Regions from separate parts of the Vallicoccus soli genome, predicted to be linked through region 1. Evidence: riboswitches for the same ligand, from Rfam matches in the RefSeq annotation. Region 1 holds a riboswitch; the other holds the start of a gene.
What was found. A riboswitch is a leader RNA that binds a small molecule or an ion and turns the genes downstream of it on or off. The one in region 1 is predicted to bind cobalamin.
Positions count from the first base shown of each region.

Region 2: it holds a riboswitch for cobalamin, as region 1 does, so the genes downstream of both, D5H78_RS09005 (ABC transporter substrate-binding protein) here and D5H78_RS18105 (magnesium chelatase subunit D family protein) in region 1, are expected to answer to the same signal.

Region 1 is NZ_QZEZ01000012.1:28,947-37,567, reverse strand. It holds gene D5H78_RS18135 (hypothetical protein) at 1-452, opposite strand, end outside; gene D5H78_RS18130 (SprT family zinc-dependent metalloprotease) at 483-1,226, opposite strand; gene D5H78_RS18125 (GNAT family N-acetyltransferase) at 1,387-1,851, opposite strand; gene D5H78_RS18120 (alpha,alpha-trehalose-phosphate synthase (UDP-forming)) at 1,861-3,354, opposite strand; gene D5H78_RS18115 (ABC transporter ATP-binding protein) at 3,447-4,103, shown strand; gene D5H78_RS18110 (DUF6297 family protein) at 4,100-5,746, shown strand; cobalamin riboswitch at 5,818-5,942, shown strand; gene D5H78_RS18105 (magnesium chelatase subunit D family protein) at 6,068-8,110, shown strand; gene cobO (cob(I)yrinic acid a,c-diamide adenosyltransferase) at 8,110-8,621, shown strand, end outside.
Region 2 is NZ_QZEZ01000003.1:168,919-177,539, reverse strand. It holds gene D5H78_RS09040 (TadE family protein) at 1-173, shown strand, start outside; gene D5H78_RS09035 (pilus assembly protein) at 170-595, shown strand; gene D5H78_RS09030 (pilus assembly protein TadG-related protein) at 613-1,017, shown strand; gene D5H78_RS09025 (hypothetical protein) at 1,093-2,169, shown strand; gene D5H78_RS09020 (alpha-hydroxy-acid oxidizing protein) at 2,204-3,460, opposite strand; gene D5H78_RS09015 (ABC transporter ATP-binding protein) at 3,561-4,526, opposite strand; gene D5H78_RS09010 (FecCD family ABC transporter permease) at 4,523-5,551, opposite strand; gene D5H78_RS09005 (ABC transporter substrate-binding protein) at 5,548-6,747, opposite strand; cobalamin riboswitch at 6,785-6,966, opposite strand; gene D5H78_RS09000 (hypothetical protein) at 7,095-7,274, shown strand; gene D5H78_RS08995 (M14 family metallopeptidase) at 7,392-8,621, opposite strand, start outside.

The DNA.
Region 1 (8,621 bases):
ACGAGCAGCAGCTGGCTGGACGCCAGCACGACGACGACGGTGACCACGGCGAGCCACCCCACCCGGCTCGACAGCAGCCGACCCGCCGACCGCGAGCCGCGCACCGCCGCCGAGAGCACGCTGCCCACCCGCGCGGCGCGCAGCAGCGTCAGCGCCCGGGCGAAGCGCAGGAAGGGGACCGCGAGGAAGACCACCTGCCACCAGTTGCGCGACCAGAAGCGCCGCTGGTCCCGGGCGAGGTACGCGCGCAGCGCGAGCTCGGCCACGAACACCGACCACAGCAGCCAGCCGACCACGGTGAGCGCGCGCACGACCCGGGGGTCCTCGGCGAGCGACTGGCCGAGCACCACGAGCACGAACACCACGCCGAGCGCGCCCATCGGCTTGTCGAGCCGCGCGGCGACCGCCTCGGCGGTCGAGGCGTCGCGGGGCAGGGCGCTGCTGCGGCTCACCCCCGCCGACTACCCGCCGCCGGGGCCCGGCTAGCCCCCCGTGCGCAGCGGGGTGAGCAGCGCGGGCGGGACCGTGAGCAGGCCCTGCGCGGTGCGGACCCGGTAGCGCGAGCGCCCGCGCGACTCGACGACCCCGACCTGCCCGGCGAAGCGGCCGGTCCCCCCGAGCCGTACCCGCGTGCCCGGGGCGACCGGCGGCGCCAGCAGCGCCTGCACCGCCGGCTGGCCGGGCCCTCCGCCCAGCACGGCGTCGAGCTCGAGCTGCTCGCGGGCGGCGGGGTGCCGCGGGGCGAGCGTGACGAGGTCCGCGACGTAGCGGGGGTGCATGCGCACGGCGACCCCGCGCCACGTCCAGGACAGCAGCGCGGTGCGCGACCCGCAGCGCCCGCAGCCGACGACGCGCTCCGGGCGCCGGTGCCGCGTGGCCTCGTGCCCGTGCGCGCAGCGGCCGACGAAGTCGCCGGCGACGACCGGCGCGTCCTCCGGCAGGCAGCGCTCGCCCGTGGAGCCGAGGGCCCGCGCCCGCGCCCGCCACACCGCGTCGTGCCCGTGCTCGGGGCCGACGAGCGCGTGGGCCAGCTCGTGCAGCACGGTCTCGCGCACCTCCGCGGGCCCGTGCAGCTCCGTGAGGTGCCGGCTCAGGCTGATGAGCCGCCGCCCGTGGTGGCAGGCGCCAGCACGGCGCCGCGCTCCGTCGAGCCCGACCTCCCAGTCGTGCAGCCCGTGCGAGTCCAGCAGCTCGCGGGCCGTCCCCAGCGCGGCGCGCAGGTCCACGTACGTCCCCCTCGTCTCGTCGTGAGGCCCGCGACGCTAGGCGCCGGCGCCGACAGGGAGCGCGCCGGACGAGGCGTACGGGTGCCTCACGAGGCCAGGGAGCCTCGCGAGGCACCCGTACGGGTGCTCCGCGTGGTCGACAGGGCCGGCAGCGCGCCGCTCAGAGGTCCTTCGCGAAGCACAGCGAGGACTCGTGGCAGGCGTAGTAGCCGAAGCGGGGGATCGGCGCGTAGCCGCTGGTCCCGTAGAGCCGCAGCGCCTCGGGCTGCTGGTCGCCGGTCTCGAGGCGCAGGCGGGTGAGGCCGGCGGCGCGGGCCGCGTCCTCGAGCGCCGCGAGGACGATGCGGGACAGGCCCCTGCCGCGGTGGGCCGCGACGACGTACATCCGCTTGATCTCGCCGAGGCCCGGCTCGACGATGCGCCAGCCGCCGCAGCCGACGGGCTCGTCGCCGTCCCAGGCGACGAGGAACGTGCCCCGCGGGGGCGCGAACTCGGCGGGGTCGACGGGGGTCTCGTCGGGGCCGCCGTAGCGGACGACGAACTCCTGCTGGAGCTCGGCGACGAGGCGGGCCGCGACCGGGTCGTCGTAGCGCGCCGGGCGCAGGTCGAGGACGGGCGTGGGCACGGTCCCAGGCTACGCGGGCGCCGCCGCGGCCCCGTCCCCCGCCGTCGCGGCGTCCCCGCCCTCGCCGGGGGCCCCCGCGTCGTCGCGGGCGCCGCCCGCCGCGTCGAGCGCGCCGAGGAAGTCCGAGGCCCACCGCGACACGTCGTGCTCGCGCACCCGCTTGCGCATGGTCCGCATCCGCCGGCGCTGCTCGCGCTCGCCCGACTCGACCGCGCGCACGATCGTGTCCTTGACGCCCTGGATGTCGTGGGGGTTGATGAGGAACGCCCCGCCGAGCTCGTCGGCGGCGCCGGTGAACTCGCTGAGGACCAGCGCGCCGGTCTCGTCGTGCCGGCAGGCCACGAACTCCTTGGCCACGAGGTTCATGCCGTCGCGCAGGGAGGTGACGAGCATGACGTCCGCGGCGAGGTAGAGCGCGGCCATCTCCTCCTTCGGGTACGAGTGGTGCAGGTAGTGCACGGGCTGGTGGCCGAGCTCGCCGTGGTCGCCGTTGATGCGCCCCACGGTCGCCTCGACCTCGTCGCGCAGCGCCTGGTACTGCTCCACCCGCTCGCGGCTCGGGCTCGCCACCTGCACGAGCACGGTGTCGTGCACGTCGAGGCGGCCGTCGTCGAGGAGCTCGCCGAAGGCCTTGAGCCGGTGGAGGATCCCCTTGGTGTAGTCGAGCCGGTCGACGCCGAGGAGCAGGTGCCGCGGGTCGCCGAGGGCCTCGCGGATCTCCTTCGCGCGGGCCTGCACGTCGTCCCGGCGGGCGAGGTCGCCGAAGCCCGGCGTGTCGATGGAGATGGGGAACGCCCGCGCAGTGACCGTCCGGTCCCCGGCCCGCACCGTCGAGCCCGAGGTGCGCAGGCCGGCGGCCCGCCGGCACGCCCGCAGGAAGTTGGCCGCGTCGGCGCCGCGCTGGAAGCCCAGCAGGTCCGCCCCGAGCAGCCCCTCCACGACCTGCCGCCGCCACGGCAGCTGGGCGAAGATCTCGTACCCGGGGAACGGGATGTGGTCGAAGAAGCCGATGCGCAGGTCCGGCCGGATCTCCCGCAGCATCCCGGGCACGAGCTGCAGCTGGTAGTCGTGCACCCACACCGTGGCGCCCTGCGACGCCTGGCGGGCGGCGGCCTCGGCGAAGCGCCGGTTCACCTGCACGTAGACGTCCCACCAGCGGCGGTGGAACACCGGCGGCGCGATGACGTCGTGGTAGAGCGGCCACAGCGTGGCGTTGCTGAACCCCTCGTAGTACTCCGCGACCTCGCCCTCCGAGAGCGGGACGCCCACGAGGTGCATGTCGTGCTCGTCGAACGGCTCCGGGGCGTCGCCCGGCGCGCCCGACCAGCCGACCCACGCGCCGTCGGTGCGGCGCATGAACGGCTCGAGCGCGGCGACCAGCCCGCCGGGGCTGCTGCGCCAGGACACGGAGCCGTCGGGCTCCTCCACGCGGTCGACCGGCAGGCGGTTCGAGACCACGACGACGTCGTACTCGCCGGGCTCGGGTCGGTCGGGGTCGCTCACGTCGTACCAGCTCCTGGCTCGGGGGGCGGGGCCGATCCTGGCACAGCCCTCCTGGCGCCCCGCGGGCTAACGTGCCCAGGGTGCTGCTGGAGATGCGCGGGGCGAGCCGCTCGTACGGCCCCCGCACCGCCCTGCACCCCGTCGACCTGCGGCTCGGGGACGGCGAGTGCGTCGCCCTCATGGGCGACAACGGCTCGGGCAAGTCCACGCTGCTGCGCCTGGCCACCGGGCGCGACGCCCCCACGGCGGGGGAGGTCCTGCTCGACGGCGCGCCGGTGGACGAGGACGACCCCGTCGTGCGGGCGCGGGTCGCGGTCGTCGCCGACGCGCCCGCCTTCTGGCCCGACCTCACGGTCCGCGAGCACCTCGAGCTCGTCGCGGCGGCGCACGGGGTCGGGGAGGACGCCGCGGCCTGGGTCGACTGGGCGCTGGAGGACCGCCGGGTCGCCGACCACGCCGACGCCCGGCCGGCGCACCTGTCCTCCGGGCAGGTGCAGGCCGTGCTGCTGGCCGCCGCGCTCGTGCGGCCCCGCGACCTGCTCGTGCTCGACGAGCCCGAGCAGCGCCTCGACCCCGGCGCGCGCGAGCGGCTCGGGGACCGCGTCCGGGCCGAGGCGGCGGGGGGCGTGGGCGTGCTCCTGGCCACGCACCACGCCGAGCTGGCCCGCGCCGTCGCCGACCGCGTCCTGGTCCTCGCCGACGGCCGGGTCGTGGCCGACGGCCCGCCGCACGCGGTGCTGCCCGGGTGAGCGCACGCCCGGACGACGACGTCCTGCCCGGCCGCGACGACCCGTGGTGGGACGAGGTCACGCAGGACGCCCTGGCCCGGCTGGCCGTGCTGCGCCGCGCCGGGCTGCGGCGCCGGCGGCGCGAGACGGCGTACGTCCTCTACGTCGTCCTGCTCTTCGGGCTCTTCTACGCCGTGCCGTACGCCTCCGCCGCCGTGCGGGTGTCCGACGGCCCGCGCGAGCCGTGGGCCTCGTGGCTCGCCGCCGGCGCCCCCGCCGGCGCGACGGCCCTGGCCCTGGGCGCCCTCGTCCTCGCCGCGGCCGACGGGCGCTGGCGCGGGCCCGTGCTGCTCGACGCGGCGTCGGCCCACTGGCTGCTCCCGACCGCGGTGCGCCGCGGCGCGCTCCTGCGCCCCCGCTGGCGCCTGGCGGTGGCCCTGTACGCCGCCCTGGGCGCCGCGCTCGCCGCGGCCGCGGCCTTCGTGCTGCGCGTGGTCTGCGTGGGGGCGCTCGGCTGGACCCTGCTGCCCGCGGCCGGCGCCGGTGCGGCGCTGGGCGCGCTGGCCGCCGCCGCCGGCCTCGCCGCGCAGCGCGACCGGGTGCCGCCCGCGGCGCTGCGGCTGCGCTGGGTCGCCGTCGCCCTGGGCGGCCTCGCCGCGGCGACGGCCGCCGGCTCCGTGCCCGGGCCCGTCGGCGCCGTGCTGCTGTGGTCGGGGCCCTGGGGGTGGGCCGCGCAGCCGCTCGTGCTCAGCGCCGGGGCGGGGGTCCCCGGCTGGCCGCTGGGCCTCGCGCTGCTCGCGGCCGCCGCGGCGGCAGCGGCCGTCCTCGGGGACCGGGCCGCCGGGGGCGTGCCGTCGGCGGCCCTGCGCCGGCGGGCCCGCGCGGTCGACGACGTCGTCGCCGCCGCGACGGTGCTCGACCTGCGCCTGGCGCGCCAGCTCACGCGCACCGCGGACGGGGTGCCGGCCCGCCGGCTGCCGGCGCCGCCGCGGCGCGCCCGGCTCGCGGTCGCGTGGCGGACCCTCGTCGGCTGGCGCCGCGACCCGGCGCGCCCGGCCTGGGCGGCCGTGCTGCTCGCGACGGCCCTGGGCCTCGTCGAGGTCTCCTCCGCCGCGACGGGCGCCGCGCGCGCCGTCCTGCTGCTGGGGGCGCTGCTCGCCGGCTACGGCGCCGCCGCGCAGCTCGTGGAGGGCGCGCGCCTGGAGGCCGACGACACCACCCGCTCCCGCGTGCTGCCGCTGCGGTTCCGGACCCTCGTGCTGCGCCACGGCGAGGTGCCCGCCCTCGCGCTCACCGCCGGCGGCGCCCTGGCCGCCGGGGTCCTCACGGCCCTGGGCGGCGCCGCCCAGGGCGCCTGGCTGCTCGTCCTCGGCCTGCCCGCGCTCGTCCTCGCGGCGCTCGTCTCCGCCTGCCGCGGGCCGGTGCCCCCGCACCTCTTCCTGGGGCCGGACACCGGCGCGGGCAGCGTCGGGCCGCTGCGCGTCCTGGCCTGGACGTGGCGCGCCCCGCTCGCGGCGCTGGCCGGGCTCGCGCCGGTCCTGCTGGTCCCGCAGCTGGTCGCGGCCCCGGTACCGGTGCCGGCGGTGCTCGGGTGGGCCGCCGCCGTGACGGCGGCGCTCGGCTGGTGGGCGCGCCAGCAGGCCGGGGCCCACCACCGCGCGTGAGGCGCCGCGCCGCTGCTTTGACCGGTGCTCGCCCAGGGCGCAGGATGGCCCCTGCACTGCGACGGCAGTGGAGGAAGCCGGTGCGAGTCCGGCGCGGTCCCGCCACTGTCACCGGGGAGCCCGACCCCGCGCACGGCCACTGCCGCACCGCGGCGGGAAGGCCGGGGGAGGGCGCCGATCCGGGAGCCAGGAGACTCCCGCCGTCGCGCCGACCTGCTCCGGGCGCGGACCCGGGGGAAGGACCCGCATGACCTGCGCACGCCCGCCCGCGGCCACCACCCGGCCCGCCCCGTGACGTACCCGTTCTCCGCCGTCGTCGGCATGGACGACCTGCGCCTCGCCCTCGTCCTCAACGCGGTGTCGCCCGCGGTGGGAGGGGTGCTCGTGCGGGGCGAGAAGGGCACGGCCAAGTCGACGACCGTGCGCGCGCTCGCCGCCGTCCTGCCGCCCGTCGCCGTCGTCGAGGGCTGCCGCTTCTCCTGCGACCCCGCCGCGCCCGACCCGGCCTGCCCCGACGGCCCGCACCCGGCCGGCGCGCCCGCCGCCACCCGCCCGGCCCGGCTCGTCGAGCTGCCCGTCGGCGCCAGCGAGGACCGCCTCGTCGGCTCCCTCGACCTCGAGCGGGCCCTCGGCGAGGGCGTCGCGGCGTACGAGCCCGGCCTGCTCGCCGCCGCCCACCGCGGCGTCCTCTACGTCGACGAGGTCAACCTCCTGCAGGACCATCTCGTCGACCTGCTGCTCGACGCAGCGGCCCTCGGGACCTCGTACGTCGAGCGCGAGGGCGTCTCGGTCCGCCACGCCGCGCGCTTCCTCCTCGTCGGCACCATGAACCCGGAGGAGGGCGAGCTGCGCCCGCAGCTGCTCGACCGGTTCGGCCTCACGGTCGAGGTCGCGGCGCCGCGCGAGACCGGCCTGCGCGCCGAGGTGGTGCGCCGCCGCCTCGCCCACGACGACGACCCCGCCGCGTTCACCGGGCGGTTCGCCGAGGAGGAGCGCGCGCTCGCCGGGCGCATCGCCGAGGCGCGGCGCCGGCTGCCCGGGGTCCTCCTGTCCGACGCCGCGCTGCGCCAGGTCGCGGCCGTGTGCGCCTCCTTCGACGTGGACGGGCTGCGCGCGGACCTCGTCACCGCCCGCGCCGCCCTGGCGCACGCCGCCTGGCGCGGCGGGGTCGAGGTGACGGCGGAGGACGTACGGGTCGCCGCCCGGCTCGCCCTGCCGCACCGGCGCCGCCGCAACCCGTTCGACGCCCCCGGGCTCGACGAGGACCAGCTCGAGCAGGCGCTCGCCGACGGGGCGCCCGAGGACGGCCCGGAGGACCCGACCGACCCCGACGGCGGCCCCGACGGCGGCCCCGACGGCGGCCCCGACGGCGGTCCCGACGGCGGCGGTCCCGGTCCCGAGGGCCCCGGTCCCGAGGGCGGCGTCCCCGAGGCGGGCGTCCCCGAGGCCGGCGGCCCGGCGGGCGCGCAGAGCGCCCCGCCCCCCGGCGGCGACCACGCCCCCCGCCGCGAGCCGGTCACGGCGCAGGCGGGGGAGGCGTACCGCGTCCGCCGGCTCGAGGCCCGCGGCCTGGGCAGCGGGCCCGCCGGGCGCCGCTCGCGCGCGCTCGGCGACACCGGCGCGCTGGTGGGCAGCCGGCGCCCGCGGGGCCGGGCCCGCGGCATCCACCTGCCCGCGACGGTGCTGGCCGCGGCCCCGCACCAGCGCGCCCGCGGGCGGGCCGACGGCGGCCGGCTGCGGCTGCGCGGCGAGGACCTGCGCGAGGCCCGGCGGGTCGGGCGCGAGGGCAACCTCGTGCTCTTCGTCGTCGACGCCAGCGGCTCGATGGCCGCCCGCTCGCGCATGACCGCGGTCAAGGGCGCGGTGCTGAGCCTGCTGCTCGACGCGTACCAGCGGCGCGACAAGGTGGGGCTGGTGACGTTCCGCGGGGACGGGGCCGAGGTGGCGCTGCCGCCGACCTCGTCGGTGGACGCGGCCGCGGCCCGCCTCGGCGCCCTGCCGACCGGCGGTCGCACCCCGGTGGCGGCGGGCCTGCTGCGCGCCCACGAGGTGCTGCGGGTCGAGCGGCTGCGCGACCCGCGCCGGCGCCCCCTGCTCGTGCTGGTCACCGACGGGCGCGCGACGAGCGGCGGGGTGCCGGCCGCCCACCGCGCCGCCGGGCTGCTCGCCGCGACCGGCACGAGCGCGGTCGTCGTCGACTGCGAGTCCGGCCCGGTCCGCCTCGGCATGGCCGGCGACCTCGCGGCGGTGCTGGAGGCGGACCTCGTACGCCTCGAGGAGCTCGGCGCCGACGCCCTCGCCGCCACCGTCCGCGCGACCACGACGAGGCCGACGGGCCCGACGACCCCGAGGAGGGCCGCCTGATGCCGCAGGGCCAGCCGAGCACCGTCCCCGACGACGGCCTCACGACCCGCCAGCGGCGCAACCGCCCGCTCGTGGTCGTCCACACCGGCGAGATGAAGGGCAAGTCGACCGCCGCCTTCGGCCTCGCGCTGCGCGCGTGGAACCAGGGCTGGCCGGTCGGGGTGTTCCAGTTCGTCAAGAGCGCCAAGTGGAAGGTCGGCGAGGAGTCCGCGCTGCGGGCGCTGGGGCGCGTGCACGAGCAGACCGGCGAGGGCGCCCCGGTCACCTGGCACAAGATGGGCGAGGGCTGGTCCTGGATCCAGCGCCCGGGCACCGAGTCCGACCACGCCGCGGACGCCCGCGAGGGCTGGGAGCAGGTCAAGCGCGACCTCGCCGCGCAGACCTACCGGTTCTACGTGCTCGACGAGTTCACCTACCCGATGAAGTGGGGCTGGGTCGACGTCGACGACGTCGTCGCCACCCTCGCCTCCCGTCCCGGGCAGCAGCACGTCGTCATCACCGGCCGCGGCGC
Region 2 (8,621 bases), on a different contig from region 1:
TCACCGACGCGCTCGACCCGCGGTACGCCCGCGCGGTCAGCGCCGGCTACGAGACGGTCGACGGGGTCCCGACCGTCGTCGTGCGGGTCGAGGCCGTCCTGCCGGTCGTCGGGCTGCTCGGCCCGGACCGCGGGCTCGTCGTCACCGGCCACGCACTCCGGGAGGGCGCGTGAGGCGCGACGACACCGGCAGCGCGATCGTCGAGTTCTGCTTCCTCGGGGTGCTGCTCATGGTCCCCCTGGCGTACGTCGTCCTGGCCGTCTTCCACGTGCAGGCCGCGGCCTACGGCGCGGCGGCGGCGACCCGCGAGTCGGGGCGGGCGTACACGACCACGCCCGCCGGCGGCGACGCGGAGGGCCGCGCGTGGGCGGCGGCCGGCGTGGCCCTGGCCGACCACGGCGTCGACCTCGCCGACCAGGACTACGCGCTGACCTGCTCGGCCGACCCGTGCTCGAGCCCGGGCGGCACCGTCCGGACGACGATCGCGGTCGACGTCCCGCTGCCGCTGCTGCCCCGGTTCCTCGGGGACGCCGCGACGTTCCGGGTCGAGGCGACGCACGTGCAGCCCGTCGACCGGTTCCGGGGCGCACCGTGAGGCGGGACGAGGGCTCGGTGAGCGTGCTCGTGCTCGGACTGGTGCTCGTGCTCGTCGCCCTCGTGACCGTCGTCGTCGACGTGTCGGCGGTGTTCATCGCGCAGCGATCGCTGTCCGGCGCGGCCGACGCCGCGGCGGTGGCGGCCGCGGGGGCGGTCGACGAGGACGCCGTCTACCGCGGTACGGCCGGCGGCGCGACGCTGCCGCTCGGCGACGTGCGCTCGGCCGTCGTGGAGCAGGTCACCGCGGCAGGCGTCGGACAACGCTTCCCCGGTTTGGCGGTCGACGCCGCGTCGGACGGCACCACCGCGACGGTGGTGCTCGCCGCCGACGTGCCGCTGCCGTTCGTGGGCGTGGTGGCCCCCGACGCGTCGTGGCGGGTCGAGGTGACGGCGAGCGCGCGGAGCCCGTACGGGCCCTGAGGTATCCCTGCCGCCTCCGCCGCCCTCTCCCGGGCGGAGCCGCCGGGCCACGGCGGCGGAGCGGAGGTGCGGGCGATGGCGGTGCTGAGCGCGACGGACCCGGTGGTCGTGGACCGGGATGCCGGTGAGACCGACGCGACGACGGTGGTGACGTACCAGAAGCAGGAGCACGAGGTGCTGTGGCTGCGGCCCCCCGGCGGCGGCTGGGACCGCCCGAACCTCTTCCTCCTCGTCGGCGAGGCGGACGCGGAGGAGCGCGGCAGCTTCGCGTTCGTGCTGCGGCCGGGGGAGGTCCTGCAGGTCGTCGTCTACCGCGACGGGCTCATGCCGTCCGAGGAGGTCGAGGAGCAGCTCCGCGCGGAGGCGTACGTGCGGGTCCACTGCCTGCTGGGGCGGCGCGACCTGATCAGCGACCGGGGCCAGCAGACCGGTGGCACGTGGCACCGCCAGTCGGTGGCGACGCACGTGCCGACCCGGGTCGTGCTCGCCGCCGTGACGCCCGTACCGCCGGTCCTCGGGCCCGCCGGCTTCCCCGTGCTCACGGCCGTGGCGGAGGCCCGGGCGACCCGCGACGGCACGGGCACCCTGCACGAGCTCGTCCTGCTGCCGCTGCTGCCCGGGCAGCACCGCTTCTGCACCGTCGTCGTCGCCGACGACGCCGGTGACTGGGACGTCCTCGTCACCGAGCTGGACACCCTGCGACGGCAGCTGACGGTCGAGTTCCCCACGCTGCACGTGTACGACGACGGCGACCCGGGCGGCTACGGCGAGGCGTCGTTCACGTTCCAGGTGCTGCACCGGAGGGCGCCGGACCCGGTCCTCCTGCAGGAGTTCCACCGCCCCACGGCCGACATCGACGACTGGGGCGAGACCGCCCGCCCGTACGCCCTCGGGTTCGCCCACGTCGGTCAGCCCCAGCGGGTGCGGGACGGGGAGCAGCACGTGTGGGTCGCGTCGCGCGGCCTGGAGGAGGACGGCTTCCTCGAGCCGGACGAGGCAGCGGGCTCGTGGGGCGTGCGCCTGCCGCTGCCGTCCGGGCCGTGGGAGGAGGTCACGGGCGCCCAGATGCGCCTCGACTGCCCGCCCAGCAGCGACGGCTCCAGCTTCCACTACGGGGTCGACGTGCGGTGGAGCGTGGCGTACGTGCCCTGAGTCCCGGGGGGTCGCCCTCCGGTGCGCGGCGTGCTCAGCAGCGCCGGACCGCCGCCGGTCCCACGTCGGCGAGGGTCCGGCAGCCGGCCAGCCCGAGGGTGAGGTCGAGCTCGGCGACGAGGTGCTCGACCACCTGCACGACGCCCTCCTCGCCGGCGAGGGCGAGGCCGTAGACGTACGGGCGACCGAGCAGGACGGCCCGGGCGCCCAGGGCGAGCGCCTTGAAGGCGTCGGCGCCGCCGCGGATGCCGCTGTCGAAGAGGACCGGCACGTCGACCGAGCCCGCGACGTCCGCGAGGGCGTCGAGCGAGCCGAGCGCGCCGTCGACCTGCCGGCCGCCGTGGTTCGACACGACGACGCCGTCGGCGCCGTGCTCCTCGGCCAGCCGGGCGTCCTCGCGGGTCTGGACGCCCTTGACCAGCACCGGGAGGCTCGTGAGGCCGCGCAGCCGGCCGAGGTCGTCCCACGTGAGCGCGGGGTTGCTGAAGACGTCGAGGAACGTCTCGACGGCGGCGCGGGGCGCGGGGGAGCGCAGGTTCGCCCACGTGCCCCCCGGGTGGTGCCGGGCCATGGACAGCAGCGCGCCGACCGCCGCGGGGGTGGGCCGCGCGGACGTGCGGCTGCGCGGGCGCTCGGCGACGAGGCGGGCGAAGACGGGGTCGCTGGTGTACTGCGCGATGCCGAGGCCGCGGGCGAACGGCAGGTGGCCGAGGTCGAGGTCCTGCGGGCGCCAGCCGAGCAGGTGGGTGTCGACGGTGACGACGAGCGCGCGGCACCCGGAGGCCTCGGCACGGCGGACCATGCTCGCGACGAGGTCCGGCTCGCGGCTCCAGTAGAGCTGGAACCAGGGCGCGGTCGCGCCGGCCGCCGCTGCCGTCGCCTCCACCGGCGCCGACCCCTGCGTCGAGACGAGCATCGGCAGGCCCAGCCGCGCCGACGCGCGCGCGACGGCCAGGTCCGCCTCGGGGTGCGCCATCTCCAGGACCCCGATGGGCGCGAGCAGCACCGGTGCGGGGTAGCGCTGCCCGAACAGCTCGACCGACAGGTCGCGCTCCTCCACGGCGCGGAGCATCCGCGGCACGATGCGCCACGCGTCGAGCGCCGCCCGGTTCGCCCGCTCCGTCGCCTGCTGCCCCGCGGAGCCGGCGACGTACGCCCACGCGCGCCGCGGCATGCGGCGGCGGGCCGCGGCGGCGAGGCGTACGGGGTCGACGGGGACCGCCGGGCGCCGGCCGAGCACCCCCTCGCGGTAGATCCGCGACTGCACCCGACGCCCGTACGACTCCGCCACCCGCGCATGGTCGCGGCCGCAGGTGGCGCCGGACAAGGCGTACGGGTGCCTCACGAGGCCAGGACGCCTCGCGAGGCACCCGTACGGGTGCTCCGCGTGGTCAACGCGGGGAGGGCAGGTCGTCGACGGACGCGACCACCCGCCGCACCCCGCGGTGGGTCACGACGAGGCCGTCGGCGGCGGGGGTGACGGCGAGCTCGGCGTCGCCGTCGGGGACGACGCGCCAGCCGCGGCGGGCGAGGGCGCGGGCGGCGACGGGGTCGGCGCAGCGGGCGACGGGGGCGTCGGGGCCGGGGTCGAGGACGAAGGCGCCGCGCTGCGGGTCGAGGTGCAGGCCGTCGCGGTCGAAGGCGGCGCCGAGGGTGCCGTCGAGGGCGAGCGCCTCGGGGGACCCCTCACGCAGGGCGCCGTCCGCCCCCACCAGCCACACCCGGTCCGCGAGGCGCAGCGCGAGCTCCAGGTCGTGCGTCGACAGCACGACGACGAGGTCCCGCTCGGCGGCGAGGCGGCGCAGCAGGGCGAGCAGCGACACCCGCGCCGGCACGTCGAGGAACGCGGTCGGCTCGTCGAGCAGCAGCAGCCCCGGCTCCTGGGCGAGCGCCCGCGCGGTGAGCACCCGCTGGCGCTCGCCGTCGGACAGCTCGGCGAAGCGCCGGCCCGCCAGGCCCGCCGCGCCCACGGCGTCCAGCGCCCAGCCGACGGCCTCGTCGTCCTGCGGGCGCAGCCGCGCGCCCCAGGGCAGGTGCGGCGTGCGCCCCAGCGCCGCGACGTCCCGCGCCGTGAGCAGGCCGGGCTCGACGCGCTCGGTCAGCACCACGCCGACCCGCCGCGCGCGCTCCGGGCCGGGCAGCGCGAGCAGGTCCTCGCCGTCGAGCAGCGCCCGCCCGCCGAGCGCGGGCTGCAGGCCGGCGAGGGTGCGCAGCAGGGTCGACTTGCCGGAGCCGTTGGGCCCGAGCACCGCTGTGAGGGTGCCCCTCAGGGCCGCCGCGGACAGGGCGGTGGACACCGGGCGGCCGCGGCGGCCGCCGTACCCGGTGGTGAGCCCGTCGAGCACCAGCCCGCTCACAGCGCCACCCGGCTGCGCAGCAGGACGGCCACGACGACCGGCGCCCCGACGAACGACGTCACCGCGTTGAGCGGCAGCACCGTCCCGGACCCCGGGGCCTGCGACACGACGGCGCACACCAGCGCCAGCACCGCGCCGAGCACCGCGCACCCCGGCAGCAGCACCCGGTGCCCCGACGTCCCGAACGCCCGCCGGGCCAGGTGGGGCACCGCCAGCCCGAGGAACGCGACCGGCCCGCAGAACGCCGTCGTCGCGCCGGCCAGCAGGGACGCCGAGAGCAGCGTGAGGAGGCGGGTGCGGCGCACGTCGACGCCCATGGTCCGGGCGTACGCCTCGCCGAGCAGCAGCGCGTCGAGGGCGCGGGCGGACGCGGCGGCGGCCGCGAGCCCCGCGACGACGCACGGCGCGAGCACGCGCAGGTCCGACCAGGTCGTCGCGGAGAACGACCCGAGCCCCCACAGCAGGAACTGCTGCGCCCGCTCCGGCTCGGTCCACACCAGCAGCACCGACAGCGCCGCGGTGCTCGCCGAGCCCACCATGACCCCGACGAGCAGCAGCGTCACCGCCGAGCGGGCCCACCGGGCCAGCAGGAGCACCAGCGCGAGCACGAGCGCCGAGCCCAGCGCCGCAGCCACGACCACGCCGACGCGCCCCGCGCCCGCCAGCCCCGCCGCGAAGCCCGCCCCGGAGCCGCCCGCGCCCACGACGACGAGGCCCACGCCCAGGGAGGCGCCGGAGGAGACGCCCAGGACGTACGGCTCGGCGAGCGGGTTGCGGAACAGCGTCTGCAGCTGCAGGCCCGCCACCCCGAGCGCCGAGCCCGCGAGCACCGCCGTCAGAGCCCGCGGCACCCGCAGCGTGCCGACCACCGTCGACCACCGCGGGTCCTCGGGCGCGGCGCCCACCAGCACCCGCGCGGTCTCGCCGAGCGGCACCCGTACGGGCCCCAGCGCGACCGCCGCCACCAGGGCGGCGGCCAGCGCCACCAGCAGGCCCGCCCCGACCAGGACCGGGCGGCGGTTCACCCCTGCGGCACCGGGCGGTAGAACGTCGTCCCGTGCTCGGGCAGCAGCTCGGGGTGCAGCACGTGCACGAGGTCGGCGAGCACGAGGTCCGGCCGGGCCACGCCGCGCTCGTAGAAGTCGCTGCCGCCGCCGGGGCCCACGACCTTCGCCGACGTCCACAGCCCGCCGTCGCGCAGCGCGGCCAGCTCGGCGTAGCGCGGGTCGGCCGCCAGGGCGTCCGCCGTGGTCGCCCAGTCGTCGGTGACGAGCCACACGGGCGCGTCGCCCGCCTCGGCCACGACCTCCTCCAGGGGCACGGGCAGGCTGCCGGTGCTCGGGTCGTCCGCCCAGGCGGTCGTCCCGCCGGCGTCGGCGAGCAGCCGCGAGAGGTACGAGCCGCCTCCGGGGACGTACCAGGTGCCCTCGTAGGTGCTGCCCGGCAGCACCTCGACCGGCTCGGCGCCCTCGGCGAGCGCGCGGGTCCCCTCGTACGCGTCCTTGACCCGCTCGTACGCCTGGGCGGCCTCCTCCTGGCGGCCGGTCAGCGCGCCGAACACCTTGACCCACTCGGCGCGCCCCAGCGGCGTGGGCTCGAGCCACTCGCTGTCGGCGAGCACGGGGACGCCCGCCTCGCGAAGGACCGGGTACGCCGCGTCGTCGTAGCCGCCGGTGACGAGCACGTCCGGGTCGGCCGCGACGACGGACTCGGTGTCGACGGTGCCGCCCGCGGCGTACGCGGTGGTGGTGCCGGCCTCGAGGCGCTCGTTGACCGCGGGGCTCGTGACCAGCCCGCCGTCCGCGACGCCGGTGAGGACGCCGAGCGCTCCGACCTCCTCGAGCATCGGCAGGTGGGTCGTCGAGGCGGAGTAGAGGCTGCGCACCGGCACCTCGATGCGCGGGGCGTCGGCGAGGTCGCCCGTGAGCTCGGGGTCCGGGGCCCCGCAGCGCACGAGGACGTACGACTCGGGGGAGCCGCCCGGGTACGGCTGCTCCACGGTGAGGACCTGGTAGCTGCGCTCGTCCGAGAGCGTGAAGCCCTCGGCGTCCTGCACCCCGCCGGTGTCGGGGACGTAGTCCGCCGCGGGGTCGAAGTCGCCGATGCAGCGCTCGGCCGGCGGCGCGGCCGCGGTCGAGGGGGGCCCGTCCCCGCCGCAGCCGGCGAGGAGGAGGGCGCCCGCGGCGAGGGCCGCGGGCAGGGCACGACGGGTGGTGCGCACGGTGGCTCGGCCACCTCTCTGGGGGAGATCCGCCCCGCTGGGAGGTCGCGATGACGTGAGTCTCCTGGCTCCCGGATCGCCGCTCGCCCCGGCCTTCCCGCCCTGGTGGGCCGTGGCCGTCGCGGGGCTCGCTCCCCGGTCACAGTGGCGGGACCGCGCCGGGATCGCACCGGCTTCCTCTGTCCGCCATCGCCTGACGCACCAGTGCACCACGGACCGGTGGCCCGCCGCCGACCGGGGTCCCCGGCGGGGCGTGCGGCGCGGCGCCGCGGGGTAGCGCAGGACCCAGGACGGGGCCGGGAGAGGCCCCGCAGGAGCACCGGGAGACCGGGGACACGGAGGTCGGCATGGGACTGCTCGGCAAGCTGCTCACGGGTGCGGCCGTCGCGCGCGGCGCGCAGGGCGCGCGGAGGCGGTCGGCGGGCGGCCGCGCCGCGGGTCGCTCGGGCGGCGGGCTGCTCGGCAGCCTGCTGGGCGGCGCCGCCGCCCAGGGGCGCCGCCCGGCGCGCCGGCGCCGGCTGGGCTGAGCGCCGGGCCGCCCGGCGCCGAGCCGGAGCGGCCGGGCGCCCGACGGACGAGGCACGACGCACGACGCACGACGAGGCCCGGACCCCCGACGGGGTCCGGGCCTCGTGGCGCGCGGCCTACGGCCGGACGGCGCCCAGCTGCCGCAGCGCCGCGCCCGCCAGCGCCGCGCGGGCCTCGTCGCTCGCCAGCTGCTCCAGCCCGAAGCCGAGCAGGACCGTGTCCTCCGTGGCGATCGCCGCGGTGATGCCGCCGAGGCCGAGCGAGAGCTCGAAGTCGCGGGTGTTCGCCGGGCTGCCCTCGGGCTCCCCGGGGACGGTCCAGGGGGCGAGCCCGTCCTCGAAGCCCGCCTCCTGCTGCTCGCCGCCCGCCGTGACGAGCCGCGTGTCGTCGACGATCACCCCGGCGCCGCCGGTGAAGGGGTCGGTGACGTAGGAGACCGTCACCTCCACCGCGCCGCCCGCGTACGCCGACAGGTCGAACCGCAGGTCCTGCCAGCCGTCGGAGGACCCGGTGAGCGAGTTCCACGCACCGCTCGTCCCCGTGGCGGTGCAGGGGTCGCCCGGGGTGAGGTAGCGCAGCAGCGCCGGGTGCTCCTCGAGGAGGAAGCCGGCCTCGCACTCGGTCGGCACCGCGCTCGAGGTGGCCCCGCCCGCCTCGGGCAGGGTCGTCCAGTCCTCCCCGCCGGGCGTGCGCGCCTCGACGACCACGTGGTCGTAGCCCTCCTCGGTGTCCCACGACAGCTGCGCGGCGAAGGCCGGTGCGTCGGCCGCGGTGAGCCCGGTGAGGTCGTACGTGCGGGTCAGGCGCATCCAGCTGTCGTCCGCGTGCTCCGCCGCCGCGCCCTGGCGCCCCTCGACGGGCAGGAACGGGCCGGACGCGCCGACGTACTCCGCCGCCGGGGTGCTCGGGCCGAACCACGGGTGCGTCGCCGGGTCGAGGACCTCGCTGAGCGGGGTGAAGGCGCCGACCTCGTCGACCGGGTTGGCCACGGTCGCCGGGCCGCCGAAGTCCGCGGCCAGCCCGGCGAGCGCACCGGCGGTGCCGGCGACGCCGTCCGCCTCCGCGATCGCGGTCCTCGCGTACGCCCCGAGGTAGTACTGGGAGAAGTCGTCGGCGAGCAGCAGGCAGTCCGCGGTCGGGTCGACGGTCACGGCGCACGGCTCCTCGGGCCGCCCGTCGAGGCCGTAGTAGATGCCGCCGAGCGAGCTGCCGAGGATGCCGTAGTACGCCGCCGTCTCGCCGGCGTGCACGAGCTTGCCGCCCTCGTTGAGGAAGTCGCGGACGGCGATCGTGAGGTACTGCTGGCGCTCGGCGACGGACGCGTCGGGCAGCTGCGCCGAGCCGTA